2 linked regions of the Variovorax paradoxus EPS genome follow. The protein of the gene in region 1 interacts with the protein of each later gene in a pairwise test. Links are inferred from orthologs where the notes say so. Each region holds a gene or a part of one and is shown in the gene's direction. Other genes may lie near its edges. The genes, in order: VARPA_RS03160 and ndk.

Region 1 (15,079 bases):
ACGCGGTCTACACCGCCGAGGAAGCGCGCGCCTACAAGCCACGCATGCAAGCCTTCGAGCACATGTTCGACCGGCTGGGATGCGGACCCGACCGCATGATGCATGTCTCCTCGAGCTTCCGGTACGACCTGATGACGGCGTCCGATCTCGGCTTCATGGCCAAGGCCTTCATCGACCGAGGCCACGAACCCACGTCGACCGAATACGGCGTGAACCGCCTGACAGACGTTCGCCAGCTCCCCGCACTGCTGGGACTCTGATGGCCAGCCTCGACTCCTCCCCTGGCCGCCAGGGAGCGGTGCCCGAAGAGCGCCCGGACGAGGCCGCCGAACTGGGCACCGCAGTGCCCGACCTGGCGCCGGCCGAGGTGCAGGCGCTGGTGGCGCATCTGTACGGCATGGATGTCGGCGTGAAGGCACTGGCCGGCGAGCGCGACCAGAACTGCGCGCTGGAATCCTCGGACGGCGCGCGCTACGTATTCAAGATCAGCAACCCTTCGGAGCCGGTGTCGCTGGTCGATTTCCAGATCGCCGCCATCGAGCACATCGCCCGCACCTCGCCCGGCCAGCCGGTTCCCCGCGTCGTGCGAATGCTCGATGGACGTGCGCGCGGCACCGTGGCGCTCGCCGACGGCACCCCCGCCACCGTGCGCATGCTCACCTACCTGGAGGGCGTCCAGATCCGGGAGACGCCGCGCACCGCCGCCCAGCGCATCGCGATGGGCAAGGGCCTCGCCGAACTGAACCTTGCCCTGAGGGACTTCACGCATCCCGCGGCCACGCACGACCTGCTGTGGAACGTGTCGGCAGCGCACCGGCTGACCGCGCAGCTCGACAGCCTGGCCGAAGGACCGCGGCGTGCGCTGGCCCGGTCGTTCATGGCGCGCTTCACCGCGCGTGTGCTGCCCCGCCTTGCATCGCTCCGGGCGCAGGTGATCCACAACGACTACCACCTCTACAACGTGCTGGTCGCGCCCGATGACCCGGCGCGCATCACCGGCATCATCGATTTCGGCGACATGCTCCACGCGCCGCTGGTGGGCGAGGTGGCGACGGCTGCCGCCTTCCACATGACCGGCAGCGCGGATCCGTTCGAAGGGCCGGCGCAGTTCGTCGGCGCCTACCAGTGCGTGCTGCCGCTGACCGCGCCGGAGCAGGAAGTCGTGGCCGACCTCATGGCGACGCGCCATCTCATCACTGCGTTGATCTCGGAGTGGCGCGCCCTGCGCTATCCCGAAAACCGCGCCTACATCCTGCGGCACAACCCCGCGGCCTGGGAGGGGCTGTCGCAGATGGCAGACCTCTCCCGCCACGACGCGCGCGACCGCTTGCTGACCCCCACACGAACCGGAGCCTCCTCATGAAAACCACTGCCGACTTCAACATGGTCAACGCCTACATTCCCGGCCGCGCCAACGTCGGGCCCGCCACCGAGGCGATGATCGAGCGGCGCAATGCGCTGCTCGGCCCGGCCTACCGGCTGATGTACGAACACCCGCTGCACATCGTGCGCGGCGACGGCGTCTGGCTGATGGACCCGGAAGGCCGCCGCTACCTCGACGTCTACAACAACGTCACCTCGCTCGGCCACTGCCACCCCGCGGTGACCGAGGCGATCTGCCGCCAGGTGCAGACGCTCGCGACCAATACGCGGTACCTGCACGACACCATCCTCGAGTTGGCCGAACGCCTGATCGCCAGCGTGCCTGGCACGGACCTGGCCCACCTGATGCTCACCTGCACCGGCAGCGAGGCCAATGACCTGGCCTACCGCATCGCCAAGGTGCGCACGGGCGGCACGGGTGTGATCGTGACCGACACGGCATACCACGGCATCACCGACGCCGTGTCGCAGTTCTCGCCATCGCTCGGCGTGACGGTCGCCCTCGGCCCGCACGTTCGGCTGGTGCCGGCCCCGCGCCTGTACCACGCCGAAGGCGCCGACCTGGGAGAGCGCTTCACGCGCGACGTGGAGGCAGCGATTGCCGACCTGCAGCGGCACGGCATCAAGCCGGCGGCATTGATCGTCGATTCGCTTTTCACCAGCGACGGCATCCTGCCCGAGCCCGCGGGCTTCCTGAAGGGAGCGGTCGAGGCGATCAAGCGCGCCGGCGGGCTCTTCATTGCCGACGAGGTGCAGCCAGGCTTCGGCCGGACCGGCGAGCACATGTGGGGCTTCCAGCGCCATGGCCTCGTTCCCGACATCGTCACGCTGGGCAAGCCGATGGGCAACGGCCAGCCGATCGCGGGGCTTCTTGCGACCGCCGACGCGCTGGCGGAATTCGGCAAGCACTCGCGCTACTTCAACACCTTCGCCGGCAACACGGTCTCTTGCGCGGCCGCGCTGGCGGTGCTGGAGACCATCGAACGGGAGCGGCTGTTGCCGCACGCCGCCCACGTTGGTCGGTTGCTGCGCGACGGCATCGCCGGGCTCGCCGCAAGGCACGAGGCCATCGGCGACGTGCGCGGCGCGGGGCTCTTCGTGGGCGTTGAACTCGTATCGAACCGCGCGACACGCGCGCCGGATCGCGGCCTCACCAGCCGGGTGGTCAACCTGATGCGCGACAAGGGCGTGCTGCTCAGTGCCTGCGCGCAGGGGCACAACGTGCTCAAGATCCGCCCGCCGCTGGTGCTGTCGGCGGAGCAGGCGGGCATGGTGATCGAAGCGCTCGACGCCTCGCTCGCCGAGGCGCAGCGCACGCCGCAAGCGTCGGCTTGAACGTACGATGGCGCGATGAGATCCGCAGTTTCCTTCGACCGGTTCGACCTCAAGATCCTTGTGCATCTGCAGCGCGAGGGGCGCTGCTCGAACGTCGACCTGGCGGAGTCGGTGGGCCTGAGCCCGAGCCCGTGCCTGCTGCGCACCAAGCGGCTGCAGGAGACCGGGCTGATCCGCGGCTACGGTGCCGACATCGCGCTGGAAAAGCTGGGCGACCACGTCATCGTGTTCTCGGAGGTCACCATCGGCAGTCACCGCCCGCACGATTTCCGCAAGTTCGAGGAGGCCGCCGCGAAGTACGAGGAAATCGTCGAGTGCTACAACGTCAGCGGCGGCTACGACTACCTGCTGAAGATCGTGGCGCCGGGCATCGGCTACTTCCAGGCGGTGATGGACAAGATGCTGGAAGAAGACATCGGCATCGAACGCTTTGCCAGTCGAATCGTCCTTCGCCACTCGATGGGACGGCGTGGATATCCGCTGGGCATCATCGCGACGCAAAAGCGGTGGGAGTGAGGTTGTGGGTCTCACGCCCGATGCGAGGAGTGGCAGGATCGCACCGTGCGCCTCTTCATCGCTGGGCTCGAAGTTATTCAGCTTGCCGGATCTTTGCTTCACATCACGGTCCGGGGCAGTGTCCTGTTTGATATCGGCGGCGTGTTGAATGCGGGGCGTGCAGCTGGAGCAGTGCGCATCCCGACCACGATTTCACTCGCTTGCCCTGCAGTTCTTTTTGGGGCCAGTAAAGTACCGGGCACTTTTTGAACTCCGCTTGCTTGCTTTGAACTCCACCAGCCTCGACCTCATTTATTTCGATGCCGCCATCGTCGACCTCGACGGCACCATGGTCGACACGCTCGGCGATTTCGCCGAGTCCCTGAACCGCATGCTGCGCGACCTCGACCTGCCGCCGGTGGCGCCCGCCGCCATCGAACGGATGGTGGGCAAGGGCTCCGAGCACCTGATTCACTCGGCGCTCGTGCATGTCATGACGCCCGCCGGCGCGGTCGATGTCCAGGCCAGGGCACAGGCGCTCTTCGAGCGCGCCTGGGACCGTTACCAGCACCACTACCTGGCGATCAACGGCCAACACTCGGCGTTGTACCCGGGGGTGATCGAGGGGCTGAATGCGTTGCGCGCGCGGGGCTTGCGGCTGGCCTGCCTCACCAACAAGCCGACCTCGTTCGCCAGACCGCTGCTGGCCGCGAAAGGTCTGGATGGTTTCTTCGAGCTGGTGTTCGGTGGCGATGCCTTCGAGCGCAAGAAGCCCGATCCGCTGCCGCTCCTGAAGACCTGCGAGGCGCTGTGCACGGTGCCGGCGCGCACGTTGATGGTCGGCGACTCGAGCAACGATGCGCGCGCCGCAAGGGCCGCCGGTTGCCCGGTCGTGCTCGTGACCTACGGCTACAACCACGGCGAGCCGGTGCGCGGCGTGGATGCGGACGGCTTCGTGGATTCGTTGGCCGATCTCTAGCCTCCAGTGGCTAGGAGGACTTGCCGAGCAGCGCGTCCTTGAGCTTCCAGTCGGCGGGGCTCGGGCCGAGCCAGATGCGCAGCAGCGCATTGAAGAAGGCCGGCTCCTTCACTGGATCGGGCTGCGGCACGCCGCGCACGGTGATCACCGTGCCGGTGCCGGGCAGCCAGTCGATGGTGAAGGTGTCGCCGGTCTTCAACTGCTTCTGGTCCGCGAACATCTGGCCCATGCGCAGCAGGCCCGGAATGAGGTTGACCATTTCGCTCTTCGGCGAGTTCTCTTCCACACCCTTGGTGAAGAGCTTGCCCAGTTCGTTGGCGTCGATGTCGCGCAGCATCGTGATCGCCACGCGCTTGGGGCCGGGGGCGGCCAGCGCCTCTTCGGGAGTGGACACCTTCTTGCCGACGTACAGGCCTGCCGTGTAGACCTTGAAGATCGCCTTGAAGCGAACGCCCGCGCCGTTGAGCTGCAGCGGGGTGCCGCGCAGGTCGAGGTGGTCTTCCAGCTTGACGCCGGCGACATCCACTTGCGCGGCCGAGGCGCCGAGCGCCGACGCCAGGCAGGCCAGCAGGGCGAGACGCGAGAACACCTTGGGGATCGAGAATGCGGGCAAGTGAAGCCTCCTTGAATTTGCGAACGGTCGTGCGAATGTATCTTTTCGTGTTACCGCCAAGGCTTCGGGGGAACCCTGAAACCGGCTTTATTGCTCAATCGGCCGTTTTCGTGGGCTAAACTCCCGCTTCCATGTTCGTTCATCACATCAATCAAACAGGTGAAGGCAGCCGGGGAGCCTGGCCCTGGCGTAGCCATACTTCGCTGACTGTTTGATTGCACGGCGCACGCCGTGCGCCCGCGGCGCCGGATCGATCCCTTCGACTCCGGGCCACCAGTGAATGACCTTGCCACCGACCGAAGAAGCGTCGGCCGGCAATTGGAGAACGAATCCGTGATCACCGAACTTGAATTCAAGAGCCTCAGCGCCCAGGGCTACAACCGCATCCCGCTGATGGCCGAGGCCTTTGCCGACCTCGAAACGCCCCTTTCCCTCTACCTCAAGCTCGCCCATTCGCAGGGCGGCGGCAAGCACAGCTTCCTGCTCGAATCGGTCGTGGGCGGCGAGCGCTTCGGGCGCTACAGCTTCATCGGCCTGCCCGCACGCACCTTGCTGCGCGCAAGTGGTTTCGGCGCCGATGCCGTGACCGAAGTGGTGACCGACGGGCAGGTCGTCGAGACCGCCGCCGGCAATCCACTCGACTTCATCGCCGACTACCAGAAGCGCTTCAAGGTGGCGCTGCGGCCGGGCCTGCCGCGCTTCTGCGGCGGCCTCGCCGGCTACTTCGGCTACGACACGGTGCGCCACATTGAGCGCAAGCTCGAAAAAAGCTGTCCGCCCGACACGCTCGGCTGTCCCGACATCCTGCTCTTGCAGTGCGAGGAGCTCGCGGTCATCGACAACCTCTCGGGCAAGCTCTACCTCATCGTCTACGCCGACCCGAAGCAGCCCGAGGCTTACGCCAACGGCAAGCGGCGCCTGCGCGAGCTGAAGGAAAAGCTCAAGTACTCGGTGAGCGCGCCCATCGTGAAGCCCACGCAGGCGCATCCGCCCGAGCGCAGCTTTGCCAAGGCCGACTACCTTGCGGCCGTGGAGCGCGCCAAGGAAATGATCGCCGCCGGCGACTTCATGCAGGTGCAGGTGGGCCAGCGCATCAGCAAGCGCTACACCGAGTCGCCGCTGTCGCTGTACCGCGCGCTGCGGTCGCTGAACCCGTCGCCCTACATGTACTACTACCACCTGGGCGACTTCCATGTGGTGGGCGCATCGCCCGAGATCCTGGTGCGCCAGGAAAACACGGACGATGGCGAGCAGAAGATCACCATCCGCCCGCTGGCCGGCACGCGCCCGCGCGGTGCTTCGCTCGAGCTGGACAAGGCGGCCGAGGAAGAACTGATCAACGACCCGAAGGAGCGCGCCGAGCACGTGATGCTGATCGACCTCGCGCGCAACGACATCGGCCGCATCGCCAAGACCGGCACCGTGAAGGTGACCGAGGCCTTCGCGGTGGAGCGCTACAGCCACGTGATGCACATCGTGAGCAACGTCGAAGGCACGCTGAAGGACGGCATGACCGCCATCGACGTGCTCAAGGCCACGTTCCCGGCCGGCACGCTGACCGGCGCGCCCAAGGTGCATGCGATGGAACTCATCGACCAGCTCGAGCCCACCAAGCGCGGCCTCTACGGCGGCGCCTGCGGCTACATCAGCTATGCGGGCGACATGGACGTGGCGATCGCGATCCGCACCGGCATCGTGAAGGACCAGATGCTGCACGTGCAGGCCGCGGCCGGCGTGGTCGCCGACTCGGTGCCCGAGCTGGAATGGAAAGAAACAGAGGCCAAGGCGCGCGCACTCCTGCGTGCCGCCGAACTGGTCGAGGAAGGTTTGGAATGAGCGCAGCGCCGGGCCGCCCCAAGCAAGCTCGCACCGCAGTGCGCAGCACGGAGGTAATACGATGAATTCCGCACCCGATATTCAGAACGATTTTTCGCACGAGATCATCGGCGCGGCTGTCGAAGTACAGCGCGTGCTTGGCACGGGGCTCGACGAAAGCGCCTACGCCGCGGCGCTGGCCATCGAACTGGCCGAGCGCGAGATCGGCTTCACGCGCGACGTGGCGCTGTCGGCCACCTACAAGGGCCGCTCGCTCGGCGAGGTGTACCGCGCGGGGTTCGTGATCGAGCAATCGGTCATCGTCGAGCTCAAGGCGGTCGATGTGCTGACCGACCTGCACCGCGCCCAAGTGCTCGCGGCGCTGCGTCTCTCTGGCCTCAAGCTGGGCCTTCTCATCAACTTCAACGTGTTCCCCGTCGTCAAGGGCGTGCACCGGATTGTGAGCAAGCCATGAAACTGCTGATGATCGACAACTACGACAGCTTCACCTACAACATCGTCCAGTACTTCGGCGAGCTGGGTGCGGATGTGCAGGTGCATCGCAACGACGAGATCACCGTCGCGCAGATCGGCGAGCTGATCGCCTCCGGCGTGACGCGGCTCGTGGTGTCGCCGGGGCCGTGTTCGCCGGCCGAGGCCGGCGTGTCGGTGGCGGCCATCGAGGCCTTCGCGGGCAAGCTGCCCATCCTGGGCGTGTGCCTCGGCCACCAGGCCATCGGCGCGGCGTTCGGCGGAAAGATCGTTCGGGCGCAGCAACTGATGCATGGCAAGACCAGCGAGATCACGACCACGCAAGAGGGCGTGTTCGCCGGGCTGCCCGAGAAGTTCATCGTCAATCGCTACCACTCGCTCTCGATCGAGCGCGAGAGCTGCCCGAAGGAATTGGCTGTCACCGCGTGGACCGAGGATGGCGAGATCATGGGGGTGCGGCACACCGGATTCGCGCACGGCGTGCGCATCGAAGGTGTGCAGTTCCACCCCGAATCGATCCTCACCGAGCACGGTCACGCCATGCTCAAGAACTTCCTGGACTGACCCACCATGACCGAACGCACTTCCGTCGTCGACCTGCGCAGCGACACCGTCACCCAACCCACGCCCGCGATGCGTGAAGCCATGATGGCCGCGCCGCTCGGCGACGACGTCTTCGGCACCGATCCGACCGTCAACGCGCTGCAGGAAAAGATCGCCGCGCTGCTGGGTTTCGAGGCGGCGCTGTTCGTGCCGACCGGCACGCAGAGCAACCTCTGCGCGATCCTGTCGCACTGCGGTCGCGGCGACGAATACATCGTCGGCCAGCAGGCGCACTGCTACCGCTGGGAAGGCGGCGGCGCCGCGGTGTTCGGCAGCGTGCAGCCGCAGCCGCTGGACCACGCACCCGACGGCACGCTGCCGCTCGCGCAGATCGAGGCGGCGATCAAGCCCGACGACGCGCATTTCGCGCGCACGAAGCTGCTGGCACTGGAAAACACGCTGGGTGGCAAGCTGCTGCCGTTCGAGTATGTGCAGGCCGCAACGGATCTCGCCAAGAGCAAGGGCCTGCAGCGGCATCTGGACGGGGCGCGCCTCTTCAATGCCGCAACGGCGCAGGCTGCGCTGAATAAGCGCAGCGATATCCGCGCCGAAGCCCGGCGCATCGCGCAGTGCTTCGACAGCGTGTCGGTGTGCTTCAGCAAGGGCTTGGGCGCGCCCATCGGCTCGGCGCTGGTCGGTTCGCGTGAGTTCATCGCGCGGGCGCACCGCATCCGCAAGATGGCGGGCGGCGGCATGCGGCAGGCGGGGCTGCTGGCTGCGGCTGCGTCGCATGCACTCGATCACCATGTCGATCGCCTGGCTGACGACCACGCGCTGGCCCAGCGCCTCGCGCAGGGGCTCGAAGGCATCGAAGGCCTGACCGTCGAAGCGCCGCACACGAACATCGTTTTCGTCGATCTCACGGGTGCGGCGCAGGCGCGTTCGTCGGAACTGCTCGCGAGCCTCAACAGCCAGGGCATCCTCGCGACGGGCCTCTACCGCCTGCGCTTCGTGACGCACCTGGATGTCGACGCGGCCGGTGTGGACCGGGCCGTCGCTGCGATCCGCGACTTCTTCAAGTCCTGAGCCCGGCGAGGACGCGATGCCTGATCTTCCCCATCTGCTCGCCTTCATCGCCGCCGGCTGGCTGCTGAATCTCACGCCCGGGCCCGACGTGCTCTACGTCGTGACGAACTCGCTGCGCTCCGGCGTGCGCGCAGGCATCGTCGCCGGGCTCGGCATCACCGCCGGCTGCTTCGTCCACATCTTCGCGGCGGCGGTCGGCGTCGGCACGCTGATGGCGACATCGGCAGCGGCCTTCACCGTGCTCAAGTACATCGGCGCGGCCTACCTGCTGTACCTGGGCGTGCGCATGGTGCTGTCGCGACCAGCGCCGCCTGCAGATCTCGGCAGGGCGGCCGCAGCAGACGGGGAACGCGGCCTCAAGGCGATCTTCCTCGGCGGTTTCTGGACGAACGTGCTCAACCCCAAGGTGGCGTTGTTCTTCCTGGCCTTCGTGCCGCAGTTCATTGCGCCCGGCGCCGATGACAAGGCGCTGTACTTCGTGCTGCTGGGCGTGCTGTTCAACCTCAACGCCATCCCGGTCAACGTGGGATGGGCCGTGGCGGCGGGCTGGATGGCGCGCCGCGGCGCCGTGCAGAAGGGCATGCACTGGCTCGACCGTGCGGCCGGCGTTCTCTTCATCGGCTTCGGCCTCAAGCTCGCGTTCACCGACGCACCGGCCGGTCGCGTCGGCCACTGACCACAGACAGACACCAGGAGACTTCCCATGATCACCCCCCAGGAAGCGCTGCAGCGCACCATCGAGCACCGCGAGGTCTTCCACGACGAGATGCTGCACATCGTGCGGCTCATCATGAGCGGCGAGTGCTCGCCCGTGATGATGGCCGCGCTGATCACGGGCCTGCGCGTGAAGAAGGAAACCATCGGCGAGATCACCGCCGCCGCGCAGGTGATGCGCGAGGTCTCGACCAAGGTGCCCGTGACCGACACCACGAATCTCGTGGACATCGTGGGCACCGGCGGCGACGGCTCGCACACCTTCAACATCTCGACCTGTTCGATGTTCGTTGCGGCCGCGGGCGGCGCGAAGGTGAGCAAGCACGGCGGGCGCAGCGTGTCGAGCAAGTCGGGCAGTGCCGATGTGCTGGAGTCGCTGGGCATCAACATCAACCTGAAGCCCGAGCAGATCGCGCGCTCCATCGAGCAGTGCGGCATCGGCTTCATGTTCGCGCCCAACCACCATCCGGCGATGAAGAACGTCGCCCCGGTGCGCAAGGAGTTGGGCATCAAGACCATCTTCAACATCCTCGGCCCGCTGACCAACCCCGCGGGCGCGCCGAACATCCTGATGGGCGTGTTCCACGCCGACCTCGTGGGCATCCAGGTGCGCGCGCTGCAGCGCCTGGGCACCGAGCATGCATTGGTGGTCTACGGCCGTGACGGCATGGACGAGATCTCGCTGGGCGCCGCCACGCTGGTGGGTGAGCTCAAGAACGGCGAAATCCGCGAGTACGAACTGCACCCCGAGGACTTCGGCTTCGCGATGTCGAGCAATCGCGCGCTGCGTGTGGAAACGCCCGAGCAGTCGAAGGCGATGCTGCTGGGGGTGCTCGACAATCAGGCCGGTCCGGCGCTCGACATCGTGCTGCTGAACGCCGGCGCGGCGCTGTATGCGGCCAACGTGGTCGACTCGGTGGCCGCGGGCGTCGAACGCTCGCGCGACGTCATCGTGTCGGGCGCGGCGAAAGCCAAGCTCGCCGAGTTGGTCAAGGCCTCCGCGACCGTTTGAGCCCCTAAAAAAAGAAAGCATCACAAGCCATGTCCGACATCCTCGACAAGATCGTTGCCGTCAAGCGCCAGGAAGTGGCGGCGGCGCTGAAGCGCGCACCGCTCGAAGCCGTTCGCTTCGACGCCGAAAGCCGCGTGCTCACGCGCGATTTCGAAGCCGCCCTGCGCGCCAAGATCGCTGCGGGCCAGGCCGCCGTGATCGCCGAAGTCAAGAAAGCCAGCCCGAGCAAGGGCGTGCTGCGCGAAGACTTCATTCCAGCGGACATCGCGCAGAGCTACGCCGAGGGTGATGGCAAGGTCAGCGCGGCATGCCTCTCGGTGCTGACGGACAAGCAGTTCTTCCAGGGCGGCGTGGACTATCTCAAGCAGGCCCGCGCCTCGTGCGACCTGCCGGTGCTGCGCAAGGACTTCATCATCGACGCGTACCAGGTGTACGAGTCGCGCGCGATGGGCGCCGATGCCATCCTGCTGATCGCCGCGTGCCTGGACGATGCGCAGATGAAGGACTACGAAGCGATCGCGCGCGGGCTCGGCATGGCGGTGCTGGTGGAGGTGCACGATGCGGCCGAACTCGATCGCGCGCTGAAGCTCAAGACGCCGCTCATCGGGGTCAACAACCGCAATCTGCGCAACTTCGAGGTGTCGATCCAGGCCACGATCGATTTGTTGCCGCGGCTTCCGGCCGATCGGTTGCCGGTGACCGAATCGGGTATCGGCACGCGCGAAGACGTTGCCACGCTGCGTGCGGCGGGCGTCAACGCCTTCCTGGTCGGTGAAGCCTTCATGCGCGCCAAGGAACCCGGCGAGGCACTCGCTGCGTTGTTCGAATGAACCGGCCGGATCAGCTGTCGAGCAGCGATCCTGCCGACTGGCCTGTGGCGTCGGGCTGGCAGCCGCTGGTCGACGATTTTTTTGCGGGCGTCGTGGGACAGAAACTGCTCGGCTTCCTGCGCGAGCGCCTCGATGCGCACGCCGTGATCTTTCCGCCGCAACCGCTGCGGGCACTGGAATTGACGCCGCCTGAAGACGTGCGCGTCGTGATCCTGGGCCAGGACCCGTACCACGGTCGCGGACAGGCCGAAGGACTCGCGTTCTCGGTCGCGCCCGGCGTGGCGCTGCCGCCGTCGCTGCGCAACATCTTCAAGGAACTCCAGCGCGACCTTGGCACGGCGCCGCCGCAGTTTCCGAATCCAGGTGGCAGCCTGGTGAAGTGGGCGACGCATGGCGTGCTGCTGCTCAACACCTGCCTCACGGTGGAAGAAGCCCAGCCGGCGAGCCATTCAGGGCGGGGTTGGGAAGTGCTGACCGATGCCGTCATCCGACATGTATCAGACGGCGCAAAACCTGTTGTTTTTATGCTGTGGGGTTCGCATGCGCAAAGTAAGCGTGCGTTGATCGATGTTGGGCGCCACAAGGTGCTGATGTCGAATCATCCGTCGCCACTTTCCGCGTTGCGTCCGCCGGTGCCGTTCATCGGATGCGGTCATTTCGGCGAAGCGCGAGCTTGGCGGGAAGCGCATCAGGAAGGCGGCTGAATTCGCGGATAATCCGCGCAGTTCATGCCTCGGGCAGTTCTCTCGCTTCTTCTTGGTGCCGGGAGTTCTGTGTAGTCACAAAACCGTGCTATATTTCGAGGTTCGCCGGAGAGGTGGCCGAGTGGTTAATGGCAGCAGACTGTAAATCTGCCCTCTTACGAGTACGCTGGTTCGAATCCAGCCCTCTCCACCAGCGATGAATTTGGTTTCTAAGAGCGATTGGATCTAGCGCTTTGGGTGCCTTGAAGTGCCCCCGATGCGGGAGTAGTTCAATGGTAGAACCCCAGCCTTCCAAGCTGATGACGCGGGTTCGATTCCCGTCTCCCGCTCCAGAGACCCGGTTCGACGCCGGAAGCGATTGGTTAGACAAAAGCCCTTTTGGCTCAGTGGTAGAGCACTCCCTTGGTAAGGGAGAGGTCGCGGGTCCGATTCCCGCAAAGGGCACCAGTTTCTGGGGGTTGCAACGGCAGATTTGCAACCCATCTGCATACGTTGAAATCGTTTTTTTCGGAGTCGAAAAATGGCAAAAGGTAAATTCACCCGCACCAAGCCGCACGTGAACGTGGGCACGATCGGTCACGTTGACCACGGCAAGACGACGCTGACGGCTGCGATTGCAACCGTTCTGTCGGCCAAGTTCGGTGGCGAAGCCAAGGCTTACGACCAGATCGACGCAGCGCCCGAAGAAAAGGCCCGCGGCATCACGATCAACACCGCGCACGTCGAGTACGAAACGGCCAACCGCCACTACGCACACGTCGACTGCCCCGGCCACGCCGACTATGTGAAGAACATGATCACCGGCGCCGCTCAAATGGACGGCGCCATCCTGGTGTGCTCGGCCGCTGACGGCCCGATGCCCCAGACCCGTGAACACATCCTGCTGGCTCGCCAGGTGGGCGTGGGCTACATCATCGTTTTCCTGAACAAGTGCGACATGGTCGACGACGCCGAGCTGCTCGAGCTGGTCGAAATGGAAGTGCGCGAGCTGCTGGACAAGTACGAATTCCCTGGCGACGACACCCCCATCATCCACGGCTCGGCCAAGCTCGCCCTGGAAGGCGACAAGGGCAAGCTGGGCGAAGAAGCCATCATGAAGCTGGCTGAAGCGCTGGACACGTACATCCCGACGCCTGAGCGCGCCGTGGACGGCACGTTCCTGATGCCTGTGGAAGACGTGTTCTCGATCTCGGGTCGCGGCACTGTGGTGACCGGCGCCGTCGAGCGCGGCGTGATCAAGGTCGGTGAAGAAATCGAGATCGTCGGCATCCGCCCGACCGTCAAGACCACCTGCACCGGCGTGGAAATGTTCCGCAAGCTGCTGGACCAAGGCCAAGCTGGCGACAACGTCGGCGTGCTGCTGCGCGGCACCAAGCGCGAAGAAGTCGAGCGCGGCCAAGTGCTGTGCAAGCCCGGCTCGATCAAGCCGCACGTGCACTTCACCGCCGAGGTGTATGTGCTGTCCAAGGACGAAGGTGGCCGTCACACGCCGTTCTTCAACAACTACCGTCCCCAGTTCTACTTCCGCACGACGGACGTGACCGGCGCGATCGAGTTGCCCAAGGACAAGGAAATGGTCATGCCTGGCGACAACGTCAGCATCACCGTCAAGCTGATCAACCCGATCGCGATGGAAGAAGGCCTGCGCTTCGCCATCCGTGAAGGCGGCCGTACCGTGGGTTCGGGCGTCGTGGCAAAGATCCTCGACATCTAAGCCGAGCGAAAAGAGTACCGGAGGGGTATAGCTCAATTGGCAGAGCGTCGGTCTCCAAAACCGAAGGTTGTAGGTTCGATTCCTACTGCCCCTGCCACCTAGGTGGCACTCCGAAAAAGCCCATCGTGACCCGATGGGCTTCGGCGTCTCAAGAGGCGCATTGAATTGAAGGTCGAAAGACCACAGGAAATCAGCCGAACATGGCCACTTCTCAAATCGAAACCGTGAGCACGGGCGCCGACAAGGCCAAATTGGCCGCAGCCGTGGTGCTGGCAGTGGGCGCCATCGTGGCGTTCTACCTGCTGTCCCGCCAAGGCTCGCTGGTGCAATGGGCTGCGCTGCTGGTCGGTCTGGCTGCAGCCGTGGGCGCGTTCGGCAGTTCGGAGAATGGCCGTCAGTTGTGGGCCTTCGGCCGCGACTCGTGGCGCGAGGTCAAGAAGGTCGTCTGGCCGACCCGCAAGGAAGCGATGCAGATGACGGCCTATGTGTTCGCCTTCGTGGCGATCATGTCCGTCTTCCTCTGGCTCACCGACAAGACGCTCGAATGGGTGTTTTTCGACCTCATTCTGGGCTGGAGAAAATAATGACCGACGACGTAGTTGAAACCACGCCGAGCGCGCCCGAGGAAGAAAACACCTCCGTGCTGGCTCCCGCCGCCAACCCTGATCTGCGTTGGTACGTGGTGCATGCCTATTCGGGCATGGAGAAGGCCGTCGAGCGCAACATCACCGAGCGCATCAACCGCGCCGGCATGCAAGACAAGTTCGGCCGCATCCTGGTCCCGACCGAAGAAGTGGTCGAGATCAAGAACGGCCAGAAGCGCACCACCGAGCGCCGCTTCTTCCCAGGCTACGTGCTGGTCGAAATGATCATGGACGACGAGAGCTGGCACTTGGTGAAGCACACCAACAAGGTGACCGGTTTCGTGGGCGGCGCCAAGAACCGTCCGGCCCCGATCTCGCAGAAAGAGGTCGAGGACATCGTCAGCCAGATGCAGCAGGGCACCGAGAAGCCGCGCCACAAGGTCGAGTTCACCGTTGGCGAATTCGTGCGCGTCAAGGAAGGCCCGTTCACCGACTTCAATGGCACGGTGGAAGACGTCAATTACGAGAAGAGCAAGGTCAGCGTGTCGGTCATGATTTTCGGCCGCTCCACGCCCGTCGAGCTCGAATTCAGCCAGGTCGAGAAGACCTGAGCCTTGGGCCGAGAGGCCTGAACCATTTCCGGCTGCGCGCTGTCCGACTCGGCGCGCGGCCTTGAGCAGAAGAGTCGTTAAACCCCGGGGAGCCGCGGCGAAAGCCAAGGCGATATCACCCGCAAGGAGCAAAAAATGGCGAAAAAAATCGTCGGCTTCGTCAAGCTGC
Region 2 (14,848 bases), 3.3 Mb from region 1 along the record:
CCGTTCCCGCCGCCCAACGATCCGCTGGTCGAGGCGCGTTCGCAGCGCCTCGAAGCGCAAGGGCGCAGTTCGTTCAGCGACTATTCGCTGCCCGAGGCGGCGGTGGCGCTCAAGCAGGGTGCGGGGCGTTTGATTCGCCGCGAGACCGACAGCGGCGTGCTGGCAATCTGCGACACCCGGCTGGTGGCGATGGGCTATGGCCGCCGCTTGCTGGCGGCGCTGCCGCCGATGCGGCGGCTCGAAACCGAGGCAGATTTCGAGAGCGCCATCGGCGCCCTCAAGAACCCGTACTGATGTGCCTCCCTTTGCGGGAGCAGCACGAAGCGAAGTGAAGAGCCGGAGGCTCTCTTACCTCACCAGACCTTCCACCAAGGGTCGTTGTTGCCCTTGAAGCCGTTCGCCAGGTAGGTGCTCTGTGGGTAGTTGGTGGTCAGCACGCGCTGGGCATCGTCGCGCAGGTCCTTCATGCCAAGGGCGTCGTACGACTTCACCATGATGTACAGGGCTTCTTCGAGCGCCGGCACTTCGCGGTAGTCGGCCAGTGCGATCTGTGCCCGGTTGATGGCCGCGAGGTAGGCGCCGCGCGTGTAGTAGTAGCGAGCCACGTGAACCTCGTATTGCGCGAGCGAATTCACGATGTAGTTCATGCGCTGGCGCGCGTCGGGCGCATAGCGCGAATCGGGGAAGCGCGTCACGAGGTCGCGGAACGACTCGAACGATTCCTTGGCGGCCTTCTGGTCACGCTCGGACAGGTCCTGGCGCGTGAGGAAGGCGAACATGCCCAGGTCGTCGTTAAAGTTGATGACGCCCTTCAGGTAGAGCGCGTAATCGAGCGCCGGGCTGGCTGGGTGCAGCTTCATGAAGCGGTCGATGGTGGCGATGGCACTGGCCTTTTCGCCGCCCTTGTATTGGGCGTAGGCCTTTTCCAGCTGAGCCTGCTGCGCGAGCGGCGTGCCGGCGGCGCGGCCTTCGAGCTTTTCATACAGGGGAACCGCCTTGTCGTAGGCGCCCGAACTGGACTCTTCCTTGGCTTCCGAGTAAATGCGGTTAGGGCTCCAGGAAGCGGTCTTGTCTTCCTTGGTGGAGGAGCAGCCGGTAGCGAGCAAGGCCGCCGCGCTGAGCGCGATCCAGGCAGGGACCGATAATTTGGCGCGAAACATCACATACGGCTTTCGTGAAACAGTTGCCTTCAATTATATCGACCGACCCTTTGGCCGATCCCCCGGAAACCATGGAACTCGAAGAGGGCGCCGATCCGGTCGAACCGAGCGAGCTGCGTCCCTTTGTGGTCAGCGAAGCACTGCACGGCCAGCGGCTCGACCGTGCGTTGGCCGCCCTGGTGCCCGAATTTTCCAGAAGTTACCTGCAGCAATTGATCGAGGCCGGTGCCGTCGAGTTCCAGGGCCGCACGCTCACCAAGGCTTCGGCCACGGTGCGCGCGGGGCAGGCGGGGCGCATCGAGCTGCGCCCCACGCCCCAGAGCCAGGCCTTCCGACCCGAGCCGATGGATCTCGTCACCGTGTTCGAGGACGAGCACCTGCGCATCGTCGACAAGCCCGCCGGCCTCGTCGTGCACCCGGCCCCGGGGCACTGGAGCGGCACGCTCCTGAACGGGCTGCTGGCGCTGGACCCGAAGGCCGTGCTGCTGCCCCGCGCGGGCATCGTGCACCGGCTCGACCGCGACACCAGCGGGCTGATGGTCGTCGCGCGCACCCGTGCCGCGATGGACGCGCTGGTGGCGCTGATCGCCGCGCGCGAGGTCAAGCGGCAATACCTCGCCATCGGGCACAAGCCGTGGGTGGGCGCCGCGGCCCGCCAGGTCGATGCGCCGATCGGGCGCGATCCGCGCAACCGGCTGCGCATGGCCGTGGTCGACCTGGAGCGCCATTCGGGCAAGACGGCCCGCACGCTGATCGAGCGGCTCGACAGCCATTCGGAAGGCTGTGTGGTGCGCTGCACGCTCGAAACGGGCCGCACCCATCAGATTCGGGTGCACATGGCGTCGATCGGCCATCCGCTGGTTGGCGATGCGCTTTACGGCGGCGCTCCGGCCGTGGGGCTCGCGCGTCAGGCGCTGCATGCGTTCCGGCTGGCCTTCGTGCATCCCGTCACGCAGGCGGCGCTCGAGTTCCACTCGCTGCCGCCGCCGGACCTCGTTCAGGCTTTGCAGTCCTGGGGGCTGGACTACAATCGCGCCTGACGGCCCAAGGGCCGCGCCGGCCTCCCTAAGCCGGCCCTGCGTTGCACTCGCCGCGTGCCGGCAACGCCTCTTCTTTCATCCTTCTGAACAAGCGCCCTTGAGGCGCCTTTTCCCGGATAACGCGAACCATGAATACGGCGGATGCCAAGCGCATTCTCGAAACCGCCTTGATCTGTTCGAGTCAGCCGTTGCCGGTGCGCGATCTGCGCGTGCTGTTCGACGACGAGCTGGGTGTGGACACCATCAAGGTGCTGTTGCTTGAACTGCAGGAAGACTGGGCGCAACGCGGCCTGGAGCTTGTGAGCGTCGGCAGCGGCTGGCGCTTCCAGAGCCGGCCCGAGATGCGAGACCACCTCGATCGCCTGCACCCCGAGAAGCCGCCGCGCTACACGCGCGCCGCGCTCGAGACCCTGGCCATCATTGCCTACCGCCAGCCGGCCACGCGCGGCGACATGGAAGATATTCGGGGCGTCACGATCAACTCGCTGATCCTGAAGCAACTCGAGGACCGCGGCTGGGTCGAAGTGATCGGCCACCGCGAAACCGTTGGCCGGCCCGCGCTGTACGCGACCACCCGCCAGTTTCTCGACGACCTCGGCCTGGCCTCGCTCGATCAACTGCCGCTGATCGAAACCCCCGCGCAGCAGGCCGCGTTGGTCGATGCGCTCGAGCAGGCGTCCGGCAGCCAGCAGGGCCTGCCCATGGACGCCGTTGCCGAGTCGGATGCCGATGCGTCCGCCGTTGGCGATGCAGATGTGATGCCACAAGAGGCGCCGCTGTCCGCCGGCGACTCCGTCGAAGCCGCCCCCGAAGTGCTGGAAGCCGCCGCAGCGCAAGTAGCCGAAGACATTGCGTCCGCTGACGTTGCCGAAGCGGAGGAAGCCCCGCTTTCCGCGGGCGAAGAGGCCGAATCTCCCGCCGAAGCCGAGCCCGCCCCCGTTACCACCGATTCCGACCCCGATGCCGCGTCCCAGGACGAGGTCGATCCCCACGCAGTTCCTCCGGAAAAACCCCATGAGCCCATCTGACATCGACGACGCGGGAAACCTGCCGATCGCGCCTGAATCCGAGAAGAAAGAGGCGCCGGCGCCTGAGCAAGCTGCGGATGCTGGCATCGACTCCGCAGCGCCTGCCGATGGCGAGGCTCCCAAGAAGCGGCGCCCGCGCAAGAAGAAGGTCGTCGAGGCTGTGGCCGATGAGGCCGAGGTATCTCCAGCAGTCGAGCAAGCCGAGCCTGTTGAGCCGGCAGTCGAGTCGCCAGTGGCTGCATCCGAAGAAGCCGCTCCTGTAGCAGCCGCTCGCCAAGAGCGTCCTGCCGAAGAGGCTCCCCGTGGTGATCAAGGCGACCAGGGCGACCAGGGTGACGATGAGGACGAAGACGAAGAGCCCGACGAGGAAGAAGACGACCTCGACCGTGCCCGCCGTGCCGCCGAACGCGAGCAACGCAACGCGCCCCCGACCGAGCCGATCCGCTTCTCGGACGTCATCTCGGGCCAGTTCGACGCCGACGAGGAAAGCCCCGAGGTGCCGCCGCTCAAGCGCGTGCTGCTGCCCGAGGCCGATTCGCCCAAGCTGCACAAGGTGCTCGCACAAGCCGGCCTGGGTTCGCGGCTCGAGATGGAGGCGCTGATCCTGCAGGGCCGCATTTCCGTCAACAACGAACCCGCCCACATCGGCCAGCGCATCCAGTACGGCGACCAGGTCAAGATCAACGGCAAGCCGATCCGCTACCGCATCGCGCCGCCGCCGCCGCGCGTGATCGCGTACCACAAGCCGGTCGGCGAAGTGGTCACGCATGACGACCCGCAGAACCGGCCCACCGTGTTCCGCAAGCTCCCGCGGCTGCAGCAGGGCAAGTGGCAATCGGTCGGTCGGCTCGACCTGAACACCGAAGGCCTGCTGCTGTTCAGCAGTTCCGGTGATCTGGCCAATCAACTGATGCATCCGCGCTTCGGCCTGGAGCGCGAGTACGCGGTGCGCGTGCTGGGCGCCCTCAGCAGCGAAGAGAAGCAGAAGCTGCTCGACGGCGTGCGCCTCGAAGACGGCATGGCCCAGTTCGGCACCATCGAAGAGGGCGGCGGCGAAGGTTCCAACTGCTGGTATCGCGTCACCATTTCCGAAGGCCGCAACCGCGAAGTGCGCCGGCTGTTCGAGTCGGTGGGCCATGCGGTCAGCCGGCTGATTCGCATCCGCTATGGCGCGATGGTGCTGCCGCGCGGTCTGAAGCGCGGCGCCTGGATGGAACTCGACGAGCGCGATATCCGTGCGCTGTTCCAGGCCTCGGGCGGTGCGGCGGCCCGCCCCGCGGCGCCGCAGCAACGTGGCCCTGGCGGTCCCGAAGGCGGTGGCCGCAACGGACGCAACAAGAAGCGCCGTGGCAACCGCAATGGCGGCGGCCAAGGTCAGGGGCAAGGACAACAGCAACCGCGCGAGATGCGCGATGACGGGCGCGAGGCGCCCATTCCGAATCCGCTGGGCGACGGTCGTCCGCCGCGCGGCGATCGCGGTGGCCGAGCCAACCGCGGTGGCGGCGGTGGTGGCAACGGCGGCCCGCCGCAGCAGCGCCGTGGCAATGCCGGCGGCAACAACCGCCAGGGGCAGGGCGGCGGCAATCGCCAACAAGGCGACGATCGCCAGCCGAGCGGCGCCAACCAGCCCGATCCGATGAAGACCTCGCTGGGCTACATCGGCGCCGACAGCTTCTCGCGCCAGCGCAAGGAGCAGCGCGGAGGACCGGGGGGGCGTCGCACCGGCGGCGGTGGTACCTCGGGCGGTGGTGGCTACGGCGGGCCGGCAGGCTCGCGCCGACGCGGACGCTGAAAGCCAGCCGTCGCGGCGCGGCTTTCGCGGGGTTTTCACCAATCCCGGAGGCTGGGCCGGTTAAAATCAGAGGCTTTGTCGACTGGTGGCGAAACAAACTCGTTGCAGTTGTGACAAAACACTTCAAAATCAAAGCTGCAGGAAGCATTTCAATGGCTATCGAACGTACCCTCTCCATCATCAAGCCCGACGCCGTTGCCAAGAACGTCATCGGCAAGATCGTTTCCCGCTTCGAGGCCGCCGGCCTCAAGATCGTTGCCGCCAAGCTGGTGCATCTGTCGCGCAACGAAGCCGAACAGTTCTACTCGGTCCATAAGGAGCGCCCCTTCTTCAAGGACCTGGTCGAGTTCATGATCTCGGGCCCCGTGTTCGTGCAAGTGCTCGAAGGCGAGAACGCCATTGCCAAGAACCGTGACCTGATGGGCGCCACCGACCCCAAGAAGGCAGCCGCCGGCACCATCCGCGCCGATTTCGCCGACAGCATCGACGCGAACGCCGTGCACGGTTCGGACGCTCCTGAAACCGCAGCGAACGAAGTCTCGTTCTTCTTCGCCGGCCTCAACGTCTACGCACGCTGAGGCTGTCTGCCGACTGATTCCATGACCACGGCCAACCTGCTCGACTTCGATCTCGAGGGACTGGCCGCGTTCTGCGAAAAACTCGGCGAGAAGCGTTTCCGCGCCACGCAGCTGTTCCGCTGGATTCACCAGCGTGGCGCCAGCGACTTCACCCAGATGACCGATCTGGCCAAGTCGCTGCGCGAGAAGCTCGCGACCACCGCGCGCGTGGAGGCCTTGCCGGTCCTCACGCAGCACGAATCCAAGGACGGCACGATCAAGTGGCTGTTCGACGTCGGCGACGGCAATGCCGTCGAAGCCGTATTCATTCCCGAGGACGACCGCGGCACGCTGTGCGTGTCGTCCCAAGCCGGCTGTGCGGTCGGTTGCCGCTTTTGCTCGACTGGGCATCAGGGCTTCAGCCGCAACCTGAGCACGGGCGAAATCGTCGCCCAGCTCTGGTTTGCCGAACACTTCCTGCGCAAGCACCTGAAACGCGACGAACGCGTCATCTCCAACGTGGTGATGATGGGCATGGGCGAGCCGCTGCAGAACTACACCGCGCTTGTGCCCGCGCTGCGCACCATGCTCGACGACAACGCCTACGGGCTGTCGCGCCGCCGTGTCACCGTGTCGACTTCCGGCGTCGTGCCGATGATCGACCGCCTGGGCACCGACTGCGCCGTGGCCATGGCCGTTTCGCTGCATGCGCCCAACGATGCGCTGCGCGACGACCTCGTGCCGCTCAATCGCAAGTACCCGATCGCCGAGTTGCTCGAAGCCTGCAAGCGCTACCTCGAACATGCGCCGCGCGACTTCATCACCTTCGAGTACTGCATGCTCGACGGCGTGAACGACCAGCCCGAACATGCGCGCCAGCTGGTCGAGCTCGTGCGCAAGCACGACGTCTCGTGCAAGTTCAACCTGATTCCGTTCAACCCCTTTCCAGCCTCGGGCCTGCTGCGTTCACCTCAGCCGCGCGTGCTGGCGTTCGCCCGGACGCTGAGCGAGGCGGGCCTCGTGACCACCGTGCGCAAGACGCGCGGCGACGACATCGATGCCGCCTGCGGGCAGCTCGCTGGCGACGTCAAGGACCGCACCCGCGCCGCCGAACGCATGGCCCAGCGCCGTGCAACCGAACGTCCCGTTGTCTTGCACCCGATGCGCAAGAACCCCACCGTCTCCCAGGAGCATTGAACCGATGAGCAAGGCCTTTCCGATGATCACCGCGAGCACGCAGCGCATCCTGGCTGCAAGCCTTGCCGGTGTCGCCGTGGCGTTTCTGCTCGCCGGCTGCGTCAACACGCGGACCACCACCACCAGCCTGGCCGACACCAGCTCGGGCAAGGGCGCCGAGATCGTCACCGAATCCGACGAAACCAACCGCCAGCGCCGCGCGCGGCTGCGCATGGAACTGGCGTCGGGCTATTTCGAGCATGGGCAGACCACCGTCGCGCTCGACGAGATCAAGCAGGCGCTGGTGGCCGACCCCAACTACGCGGACGCCTACAACCTGCGCGGCCTCGTCTACATGCGCCTGGAAGATGCGGGTCTGGCCGAAGACAGTTTCCGCCGCGCGATCGCGATCGCACCGCGCGACCCCAACATCCGCCACAACTACGGCTGGCTGCTGTGCCAGCAGAACCGCTTTGGCGACGCGGCGCAGCAGTTCACCGAAGCGCTCGCCGTACCCAGCTATAACGACCGCGCCAAGACGCTCATGACGCAAGGCGTCTGCGAGCTCAAGGCCGGGCTGCGCCCGCAGGCCGAGCGCAGCCTCTTGCAGGCCTACGAAATCGACGCGGGCAATCCGGTGGTCGGTTTCAACCTGGCGTCGGTGCTGGCGCAGCGCGAGGAGTGGCAGCGCGCGCAGTTCTACATTCGCCGCGTCAACAACAGTCCCTCGGCCAGTGCCGAGACGCTGTGGCTCGGCATCAAGATCGAACGAAAGCTCAACAACCGCGAGGCGATCGCGCAGTTGGGAGGCCAACTGCAACGCCGCTTCCCTCAATCGCGGGAGGCATCAGCGTACGAGCGCGGGAATTTCAATGACTGAACGGGTTTCGGAGTTCGGAACCTCCGCGGCACTGCCGCTCGAGGAAAGCGACATCGCGCACAAGACGGCCGGCGACCTGCTGCGCGAAGCGCGCGAGGCGCACGGACTGCACATCGAAATGGTGGCGGCCGCCCTCAAGGTGCCGCCGCAGAAGCTCGCGGCGCTGGAGGCGGACGACATCGATTCGCTGCCCGATCCTGTCTTCGCGCGTGCCTTGGCCAGCAGCGTCTGCCGCGCCTTGCGCATCGATCCGGCGCCAGTGCTCGCCAAGCTGCCGGCCACCAAACAGGCGGGTCTGGCGGTGGCCGACCGGACCTTGAAGACCAACATCGTCTCCGGCACGCCACGCTGGAACGGCGGGCGCTCCAGCGTGCTGCCGTCGCGGGCGCTGCTGACGGTGGTCGTGCTCCTGCTGATCGGCGCGGGCGCGCTGTTCTGGCTGCCGCAGTCGGTTTTCGACCAGATCGGCGCCTCGGTGTCGCGCCTCACATCGCGCGGCGAACCTGAAGCATCTTCGACGAGCGAAGCGCCTGCGGGCGGAGCAGCCTCGGGAACGCCTGGCGTCGTGGCAGAAAACGTTCCCGTGCAAGCCGTGGCGCCCACCGGGCCGGCGGGTGTCGCACCCGCTGCTGCCGTCAATGGGCCTGCGCCTGCTGCAGCCGCTCCTGCAACCGTCGCGCCCGGCGCGGCATCTCCCGCTGGCGTCGCGAGCAGCAGCCAGCAACTGGTTTTCGTTGCGCGCGAAGAGTGCTGGATCACCGTGACCGAAGTCGGTGGCAAACAACTGCTGCGCCGCAGCCTGCAGGCTGGCGAGACTGTCGGGTTGTCCGGCACCCTGCCGCTTTCTGTGGTGGTGGGCCGTGCGTCGGCGGTCGATGTGCAGGTGAACGGAAAGCCCTACGATCTGAAGCCCGTCACCCGCGGTGGTGGCGTAGCGCGCTTCGAGGTGAAATCGTGACCGACTGCACACCCCAACCCATTGAATCAGCGGCGCCCAAGGCGCGCCGCTCGCGCCAGGCCAGCGTGGTCTGGGGCCCACGCATCGTTACCGTGGGCGGCGACGCTCCGGTGCGCGTGCAGTCGATGACGAACACCGACACGGTCGATGCCATCGGCACCGCGATCCAGGTCAAGGAACTCGCCATCGCGGGCTCCGAGATGGTCCGCATCACGGTCAACACGCCCGAGGCCGCGGCCCAGGTGCCCTACATCCGCGAGCAGCTCGACCGCATGGGCATCGACGTGCCGCTGATCGGCGACTTCCACTACAACGGCCACCGCCTGCTCACCGACTATCCGGCCTGTGCCGAGGCGCTGAGCAAGTACCGCATCAATCCCGGCAACGTGGGCAAGGGCGACAAGAAGGACAAGCAGTTCGGCCAGATGATCGACGCCGCGATGCGCTGGAACAAGCCAGTGCGCATCGGCGTGAACTGGGGCAGCCTCGACCAGGAACTGCTCGCCAGCCTGATGGACACGAACAGCCAGCGCCCCGAGCCCTGGGACGCCAAGCAGGTGATGTACGAGGCGCTGATCACCTCGGCCATCGAGTCCGCGAAGCTTGCCGAGTCGATGGGCATGGCCGGCAACCAGGTCATCCTGTCGTGCAAGGTGAGCGGCGTGCAGGACCTGATCTCGGTGTACCGCGAACTTGCGAAGCGTTGCGAGTACCCGCTGCACCTGGGCCTCACCGAAGCCGGCATGGGCACCAAGGGCACGGTGGCGTCGGCCACGGCGCTGTCGATCCTGCTGCAGGAGGGCATCGGCGACACGATTCGCGTGTCGCTCACGCCGCAGCCAGGCGAGTCGCGCACGCAGGAAGTGCTGATCGCCAACGAAATCCTCCAGGCCCTGGGCCTGCGCGTGTTCGTGCCGAGCGTCACCGCCTGTCCGGGCTGCGGGCGCACCACGAGCACCACCTTCCAGGAACTGGCCAAGCAGATCGACGACTACCTGCGCCTGCAGATGCCGGTCTGGCGCAAGAAATACCCGGGTGTCGAGACGCTGAAGGTGGCCGTCATGGGCTGCATCGTCAACGGCCCCGGCGAGAGCAAGCACGCCGACATCGGCATCAGCCTGCCCGGCACCGGCGAGGCGCCCGCCGCGCCGGTCTTCATCGACGGCGAAAAGGCCCTCACGCTGCGCGGCGACAATATCGCCAACGAGTTCCACCAGCTCGTCGAAACCTATATCGAAAAGCGCTTCGGCGGCGAACACGCCGTCGCCGCCTGACACCTCCGCAGACTCATGGCTGAAAAATTGAATGCCGTCAAAGGCATGAACGACATATTGCCGCCCGAATCGGCGCGCTGGGAGTGGCTCGAGGCCACCGTGCGCGAGCAGATGGGCCGCTTCGCCTATCGCAACGTGCGCACGCCGATCCTCGAGCACACCGCGCTGTTTGTGCGCGGTATTGGCGAGGTCACGGACATCGTCGAAAAAGAGATGTACGCCTTCGAGGACCGCTCGGACAAGCACGGCCAAGCCGAGCACCTCGCGATGCGTCCGGAAAACACCGCCGGCCTCGTGCGCGCAGTGATCGAGCACAACATGCTCTACGACGGTCCCCGGCGCCTTTGGTACACGGGGCCGATGTTTCGCCGCGAGAAGCCGCAGCGCGGGCGCTATCGCCAGTTCCACCAGATTGGCGCCGAGGCGCTCGGCTTTGCCGGCCCCGATGTCGATGCAGAGTTGATCCTGCTGGCCAGCGCGCTCTGGAAGGCCATCGGCCTGACCGATGTGCGGCTCGAACTCAACAGTCTGGGCCAGCCCGCCGAGCGCGCGCTGCATCGTGCTCAGCTCATCGCCCACTTCGAGCAGCATGCCGACAAACTCGACGAAGACGGCAAGCGCCGCCTGCACAGCAACCCGCTGCGCATCCTCGATACCAAGAACCCGGCCATGAAGGACGTGGTCGAGTCGGCACCCAAGCTGAGCGAGTTCCTCGGTGCCGAATCGCGCGCGCACTTCGAGGGGCTGCAGGCGATCCTCCAGGCCAACGGCATCACCTACACGATCAACCCGCGTCTCGTGCGCGGTCTCGACTACTACAACCTCACGGTGTTCGAGTTCGTTACCGATCGCCTCGGCGCGCAAGGCACTGTCTGCGGCGGCGGCCGTTACGACGGCCTGATCGAGCAGATCGGCGGCAAGCCTGCACCGGCCGTGGGCTGGGCCATGGGCGTGGAGCGCGTCCTCGACTTGCTGAAAGAGCAGGGCGCAGACATTCCCGTACCGGCTCCCGATGCCTACGCCGTCGTGCCCGACGCGGGCGCCATGCCGCTGGTGCTGCGTACGCTGCAGCAGTTGCGCGAAGCCGGCGTGCGCGTGCAGATGCACGGCGCCACGGCCGAGGGCTTGGCAAGCTTCAAGTCGCAGATGAAAAAGGCCGACAACAGCGGCGCCACCTACGCCCTGATCTTCGGCGCCGATGAACTTGCACGCGGCGAAGTGACTCTCAAGTCTCTGCGCGACGGCAGCGGCGCGCAAATCGCCCGGCCGCTCGCCGAGGTGGCCACCTGGGCCGCCACCCTACAATCCCCGGCTCCCAACACCTGACAGCGCATGGCAACCCATCTCGATCTCGAAGAACAGGAACAGCTCGACCAGCTCAAGCATTTCTGGAACACCTACGGCACCCTGATTACCTGGGTCGTGCTGCTTGTCGCTGGCGCCTTCGTGGCCTGGAACGGCTGGCAGTACTTCCAGCGCAACAAGGCAGCCCAGGCCGCGGCTCTTTACGACGAGGTCGAGCGCAGCACGCAGTCCGGCGACGTCGAGCGCATCCAGCGCGTGCTGGGCGACATGAAGGAGCGCTTTGCCGGCACCGCTTATGCGCAGCAGGCGGGCCTCCTGGCTGCCAAGACGCTGTACGAAAAGGGCAAGGTCGAGGAATCGCGTGCAGCACTGGGTTGGGTGGCGCAGAGCGCCGTCGATCCGGGCTACCAGGCCATCGCAAAGCTGCGGCTCGCGGCCGAACTGCTCGACGGCAAGTCGTACGACGAAGCCTTGAAGCAACTCGACGGCAATGTGCCCAAGGAGTTCGAACCGCTGGTGGCCGACCGCAAGGGCGACATCTACATGGCGCAGGGCAAGCGCGACGAGGCGCAGCAGGAATACCGCAAGGCTTGGACGGGTCTCGGCGCAACCTCCGACTACCGCCGCCTGGTCGAGATCAAGCTGAACGCGGTCGGTGTCGACCCGAAGAGCCTGGCGCCAACCATCACTGTCACACCCGCAGCCCCCAAAAACTCCTGACCGCATCATGAATCTCAAGCGTCTCATGCCTGAATCGGGCGCCCTGCGCGCAGGTTCCGCTCTTGTTTTGGTAGCGCTGTTGGCCGCCTGTTCGGGCTCCGGCAAGCCGAAGCCGGCCGAGCTGCCCGCCAACCCCGCCACGCTCGGCGTGCGTCAGGCCTGGAGCGTGAAGATCCCGGAAGTGAGCTTCCCGCTCACCACCGACGTCAGCGGCGACATCGTGACGGTGGCCGGCAACGACGGCACCGTCGTGGCCATCGACGCCCGTGCCGGCCGTGAAACCTGGCGTGCGAGCGCCGGCGCCACATTGGCGGCAGGCGTCGGCAGCGACGGCACGATGGCCGCGGTCGTCACCACCAACAACGAACTCGTTGCCATCGAAGGCGGCAAGGTCCTGTGGAAGCAGAAGCTGGCGGCCCAGGCCTTCACCGCACCGCTGGTCGCAGGCCGCCGTGTGTTCGTGCAGACCGCCGACCGCAGCATCAGCGCCTGGGACGGCCAGAGCGGCCGCCGCCTCTGGCTGCAGCAACGCCCCAGTGAAAACCTGGTGCTGCGCAAGTCGGGCGTGCTGATTGCCGTGGGCGATACCCTGATCGCGGGCATCGGCGGCCGGCTGGTCGGCATCAACCCGGCCAATGGCACCTCGCGCTGGGAGTCGCCCATTGCGGCGCCGCGCGGCACCAACGACGTGGAGCGCCTGGTCGACCTGACCGGCAGCGTGAGCCGCTTCGGTGACAGCATTTGCGCGCGGGCCTACTACGCCAGCGTCGGTTGCGTCGAGACACAGCGCGGTACGCTGGTCTGGAGCAAACCGGCCTCGGGCGCGGACGGCGTCTCCGGTGACGAAGGCTTTGTCTACGGTACTGAATCCGACGGCAGCGTCACGGCCTGGCGCCGCGGCGACGGCGAACGCGCCTGGCAAATGACCCGCTTCAAGAACCGTGTGCTGACCTCGCCGCTCGCGGTGGGGCGCTCGCTGATCATCGGCGAGGACACCGGCTCGCTGCATTTCGTCTCGCGAGAAGACGGCGCGCTGCTCAATCGTGTCACGCCCGATGGCTCCGCCATCACCGTTGCGCCGGTCCTGGCCGGCAACACGGTCGTGGTCGTGACTGCCAAGGGCGGCGTGTTTGGCTATCGCCCTGACTAATCTTTTCTTTTCCCACTCTCAAGGCCCGACCATGAAAACCGCGCCATCGAAAGGCCGGCCATGAAGCCGGTCGTGGCCCTGGTCGGCCGTCCCAACGTCGGCAAGTCGACGCTCTTCAACCGCCTGACCCAGACGCGCGACGCCATCGTCGCCGACTACGCCGGCCTCACGCGCGACCGCCACTACGGCAACGGCCGCCTGGGCAAGCACGAGTTCATCGTGATCGACACCGGCGGCTTCGAGCCCGATGCCGGCAGCGGCATCTACAAGGAAATGGCCAAGCAGACGCGGCAGGCCGTGGCCGAGGCCGACGTCGTGATCTTCGTGGTCGATGCCCGCGAAGGCCTCTCGGCACAAGACCACGACATCGCCAACGAGCTGCGCCGGCTGGGCAAGCCCTGCGTGCTGGCGGCCAACAAGGCCGAAGGCATGCACGACGGCACCAAGCTGGTCGACTTCTACGAACTTGGCTTTGGCGATGTGCACGGTGTGTCCGCTGCACACGGACAGGGCATGCGCGATCTGGTCGAGCTGGCCCTCGAGCCGCTGAACCTGCCTGATCCGGACGATGAGACGGACGAAGACGACGTCAACAAGCCCATCAAGCTGGCGGTAGCTGGCCGGCCCAATGTCGGCAAGTCCACGCTCATCAACACCTGGCTCGGTGAAGAACGTCTGGTGGCCTTCGATATGCCGGGCACCACGCGCGACGCCATCTCGGTGCCGTTCGAGCGCAATGGCCAGCGCTTCGAGCTGATCGACACCGCGGGGCTGCGCCGCAAGGGCAAGGTGTTCGAGGCGATCGAGAAGTTCTCGGTGGTCAAGACGCTGCAGGCCATCGAGTCGGCCAATGTCGTGCTGTTGCTGCTCGACGCCACACAAGGCGTGACTGACCAGGACGCGCACATTGCCGGCTACATCCTTGAGAGCGGCCGCGCGGTGGTGATCGCCATCAACAAATGGGATGCCGTCGACAGCTATCAGCGCGAGCAGATCCAGCGGCAAATCGAGACCCGGTTGCCGTTCCTGAAGTTCGCGTCATTGCATTTCATCTCGGCCATCAAGCGCCAGGGGCTCGGTCCGGTGTGGCAGGCGATTGCGCAGGCGCACAAATCGGCCACCCGCAAGATGTCGACGCCGGTGCTGACCCGGTTGTTGCTGGAGGCGGTGCAATTCCAGGCGCCCCAGCGCGGCGGCATGTTCCGGCCCAAGCTGCGCTATGCGCACCAGGGCGGCATGAATCCGCCGGTGATCATCATCCACGGCAATTCGCTGGAGCACGTGACCGACGCGTACAAGCGATTCCTGGAAGGGCGCTTCCGCAAGGAATTCGACCTGGTTGGCACGCCCTTGCGGATCCAGTTCAAGAGTTCACAGAATCCCTTTGCGGACAAGGACAGCTGAATTAAGTTTGGGGCGCTTGGCCGCCGATGGCGGCCGATGAGTTGCAGCTGGAATGGAAGTTCCGTCTTTTGAGAGCCGTTATTTTCTCAAGGCTTTTGGCTCCTATTGCTGCAGCGCAGAAACCCTGTGTTAAGGTCATCTCTCCAACAACTACTCTTGAACACGGAGAATATCGTGAGCAATAAAGGGCAACTTCTGCAAGACCCGTTTCTGAACACCCTGCGTCGCGAGCATGTGCCGGTTTCCATTTATTTGGTGAACGGCATCAAGCTGCAGGGCCAGATCGAGTCTTTTGACCAATACGTCGTGTTGCTCCGCAACACAGTGACGCAAATGGTCTACAAGCACGCCATTTCCACCATCGTGCCGGGTCGTGCCGTCAACTTCTCGGCTGCCGAGAACGA

The links.
Region 2: the proteins of VARPA_RS03160 (region 1) and ndk interact in binary tests that used the Escherichia coli proteins (3 or more experiments, as listed by UniProt). The link is inferred for Variovorax paradoxus EPS from one-to-one orthologs.

The regions. Positions count from the first base shown.
Region 1 is NC_014931.1:695,845-710,923, forward strand. The notes cover bases 10,179-13,147. They hold VARPA_RS03160 (uracil-DNA glycosylase), read left to right. Parts: upstream 10,179-11,293; coding sequence 11,294-12,001; downstream 12,002-13,147. Other genes in these bases: trpD (anthranilate phosphoribosyltransferase), read left to right, coding at 10,179-10,467; trpC (indole-3-glycerol phosphate synthase TrpC), read left to right, coding at 10,497-11,297; tuf (elongation factor Tu), read left to right, coding at 12,522-13,147. Also shown: VARPA_RS03095 (haloacid dehalogenase type II), read left to right, coding at 1-260; VARPA_RS03100 (phosphotransferase), read left to right, coding at 260-1,363; VARPA_RS03105 (aspartate aminotransferase family protein), read left to right, coding at 1,360-2,718; VARPA_RS03110 (Lrp/AsnC family transcriptional regulator), read left to right, coding at 2,734-3,234; VARPA_RS31305 (hypothetical protein), read left to right, coding at 3,280-3,483; VARPA_RS03115 (phosphoglycolate phosphatase), read left to right, coding at 3,500-4,192; VARPA_RS03120 (chalcone isomerase family protein), read right to left, coding at 4,203-4,805; trpE (anthranilate synthase component I), read left to right, coding at 5,139-6,641; VARPA_RS03130 (GxxExxY protein), read left to right, coding at 6,703-7,095; VARPA_RS03135 (aminodeoxychorismate/anthranilate synthase component II), read left to right, coding at 7,092-7,676; ltaE (low-specificity L-threonine aldolase), read left to right, coding at 7,683-8,741; VARPA_RS03145 (LysE family translocator), read left to right, coding at 8,758-9,417; more of trpD, read left to right, coding at 9,445-10,178; more of tuf, read left to right, coding at 13,148-13,715; preprotein translocase subunit SecE, read left to right, coding at 13,916-14,299; transcription termination/antitermination protein NusG, read left to right, coding at 14,299-14,910; rplK (50S ribosomal protein L11), read left to right, coding at 15,046-15,079. UniProt on the Escherichia coli protein: Excises uracil residues from the DNA which can arise as a result of misincorporation of dUMP residues by DNA polymerase or due to deamination of cytosine.
Region 2 is NC_014931.1:3,986,336-4,001,183, reverse strand. Bases 4,148-6,885 are described here. They hold ndk (nucleoside-diphosphate kinase), read left to right. Parts: upstream 4,148-5,172; coding sequence 5,173-5,598; downstream 5,599-6,885. Other genes in these bases: pilW (type IV pilus biogenesis/stability protein PilW), read left to right, coding at 6,779-6,885; rlmN (23S rRNA (adenine(2503)-C(2))-methyltransferase RlmN), read left to right, coding at 5,620-6,774; VARPA_RS18505 (pseudouridine synthase), read left to right, coding at 4,148-5,020. Also shown: VARPA_RS18525 (ATP-dependent DNA helicase), read left to right, coding at 1-294; VARPA_RS18520 (outer membrane protein assembly factor BamD), read right to left, coding at 354-1,160; VARPA_RS18515 (RluA family pseudouridine synthase), read left to right, coding at 1,232-2,200; SMC-Scp complex subunit ScpB, read left to right, coding at 2,329-3,228; more of VARPA_RS18505, read left to right, coding at 3,215-4,147; more of pilW, read left to right, coding at 6,886-7,633; VARPA_RS18485 (helix-turn-helix domain-containing protein), read left to right, coding at 7,626-8,591; ispG (flavodoxin-dependent (E)-4-hydroxy-3-methylbut-2-enyl-diphosphate synthase), read left to right, coding at 8,588-9,865; hisS (histidine--tRNA ligase), read left to right, coding at 9,881-11,191; VARPA_RS18470 (YfgM family protein), read left to right, coding at 11,198-11,890; outer membrane protein assembly factor BamB, read left to right, coding at 11,898-13,040; ribosome biogenesis GTPase Der, read left to right, coding at 13,101-14,444; RNA chaperone Hfq, read left to right, coding at 14,619-14,848. UniProt on the Escherichia coli protein: Major role in the synthesis of nucleoside triphosphates other than ATP. The ATP gamma phosphate is transferred to the NDP beta phosphate via a ping-pong mechanism, using a phosphorylated active-site intermediate.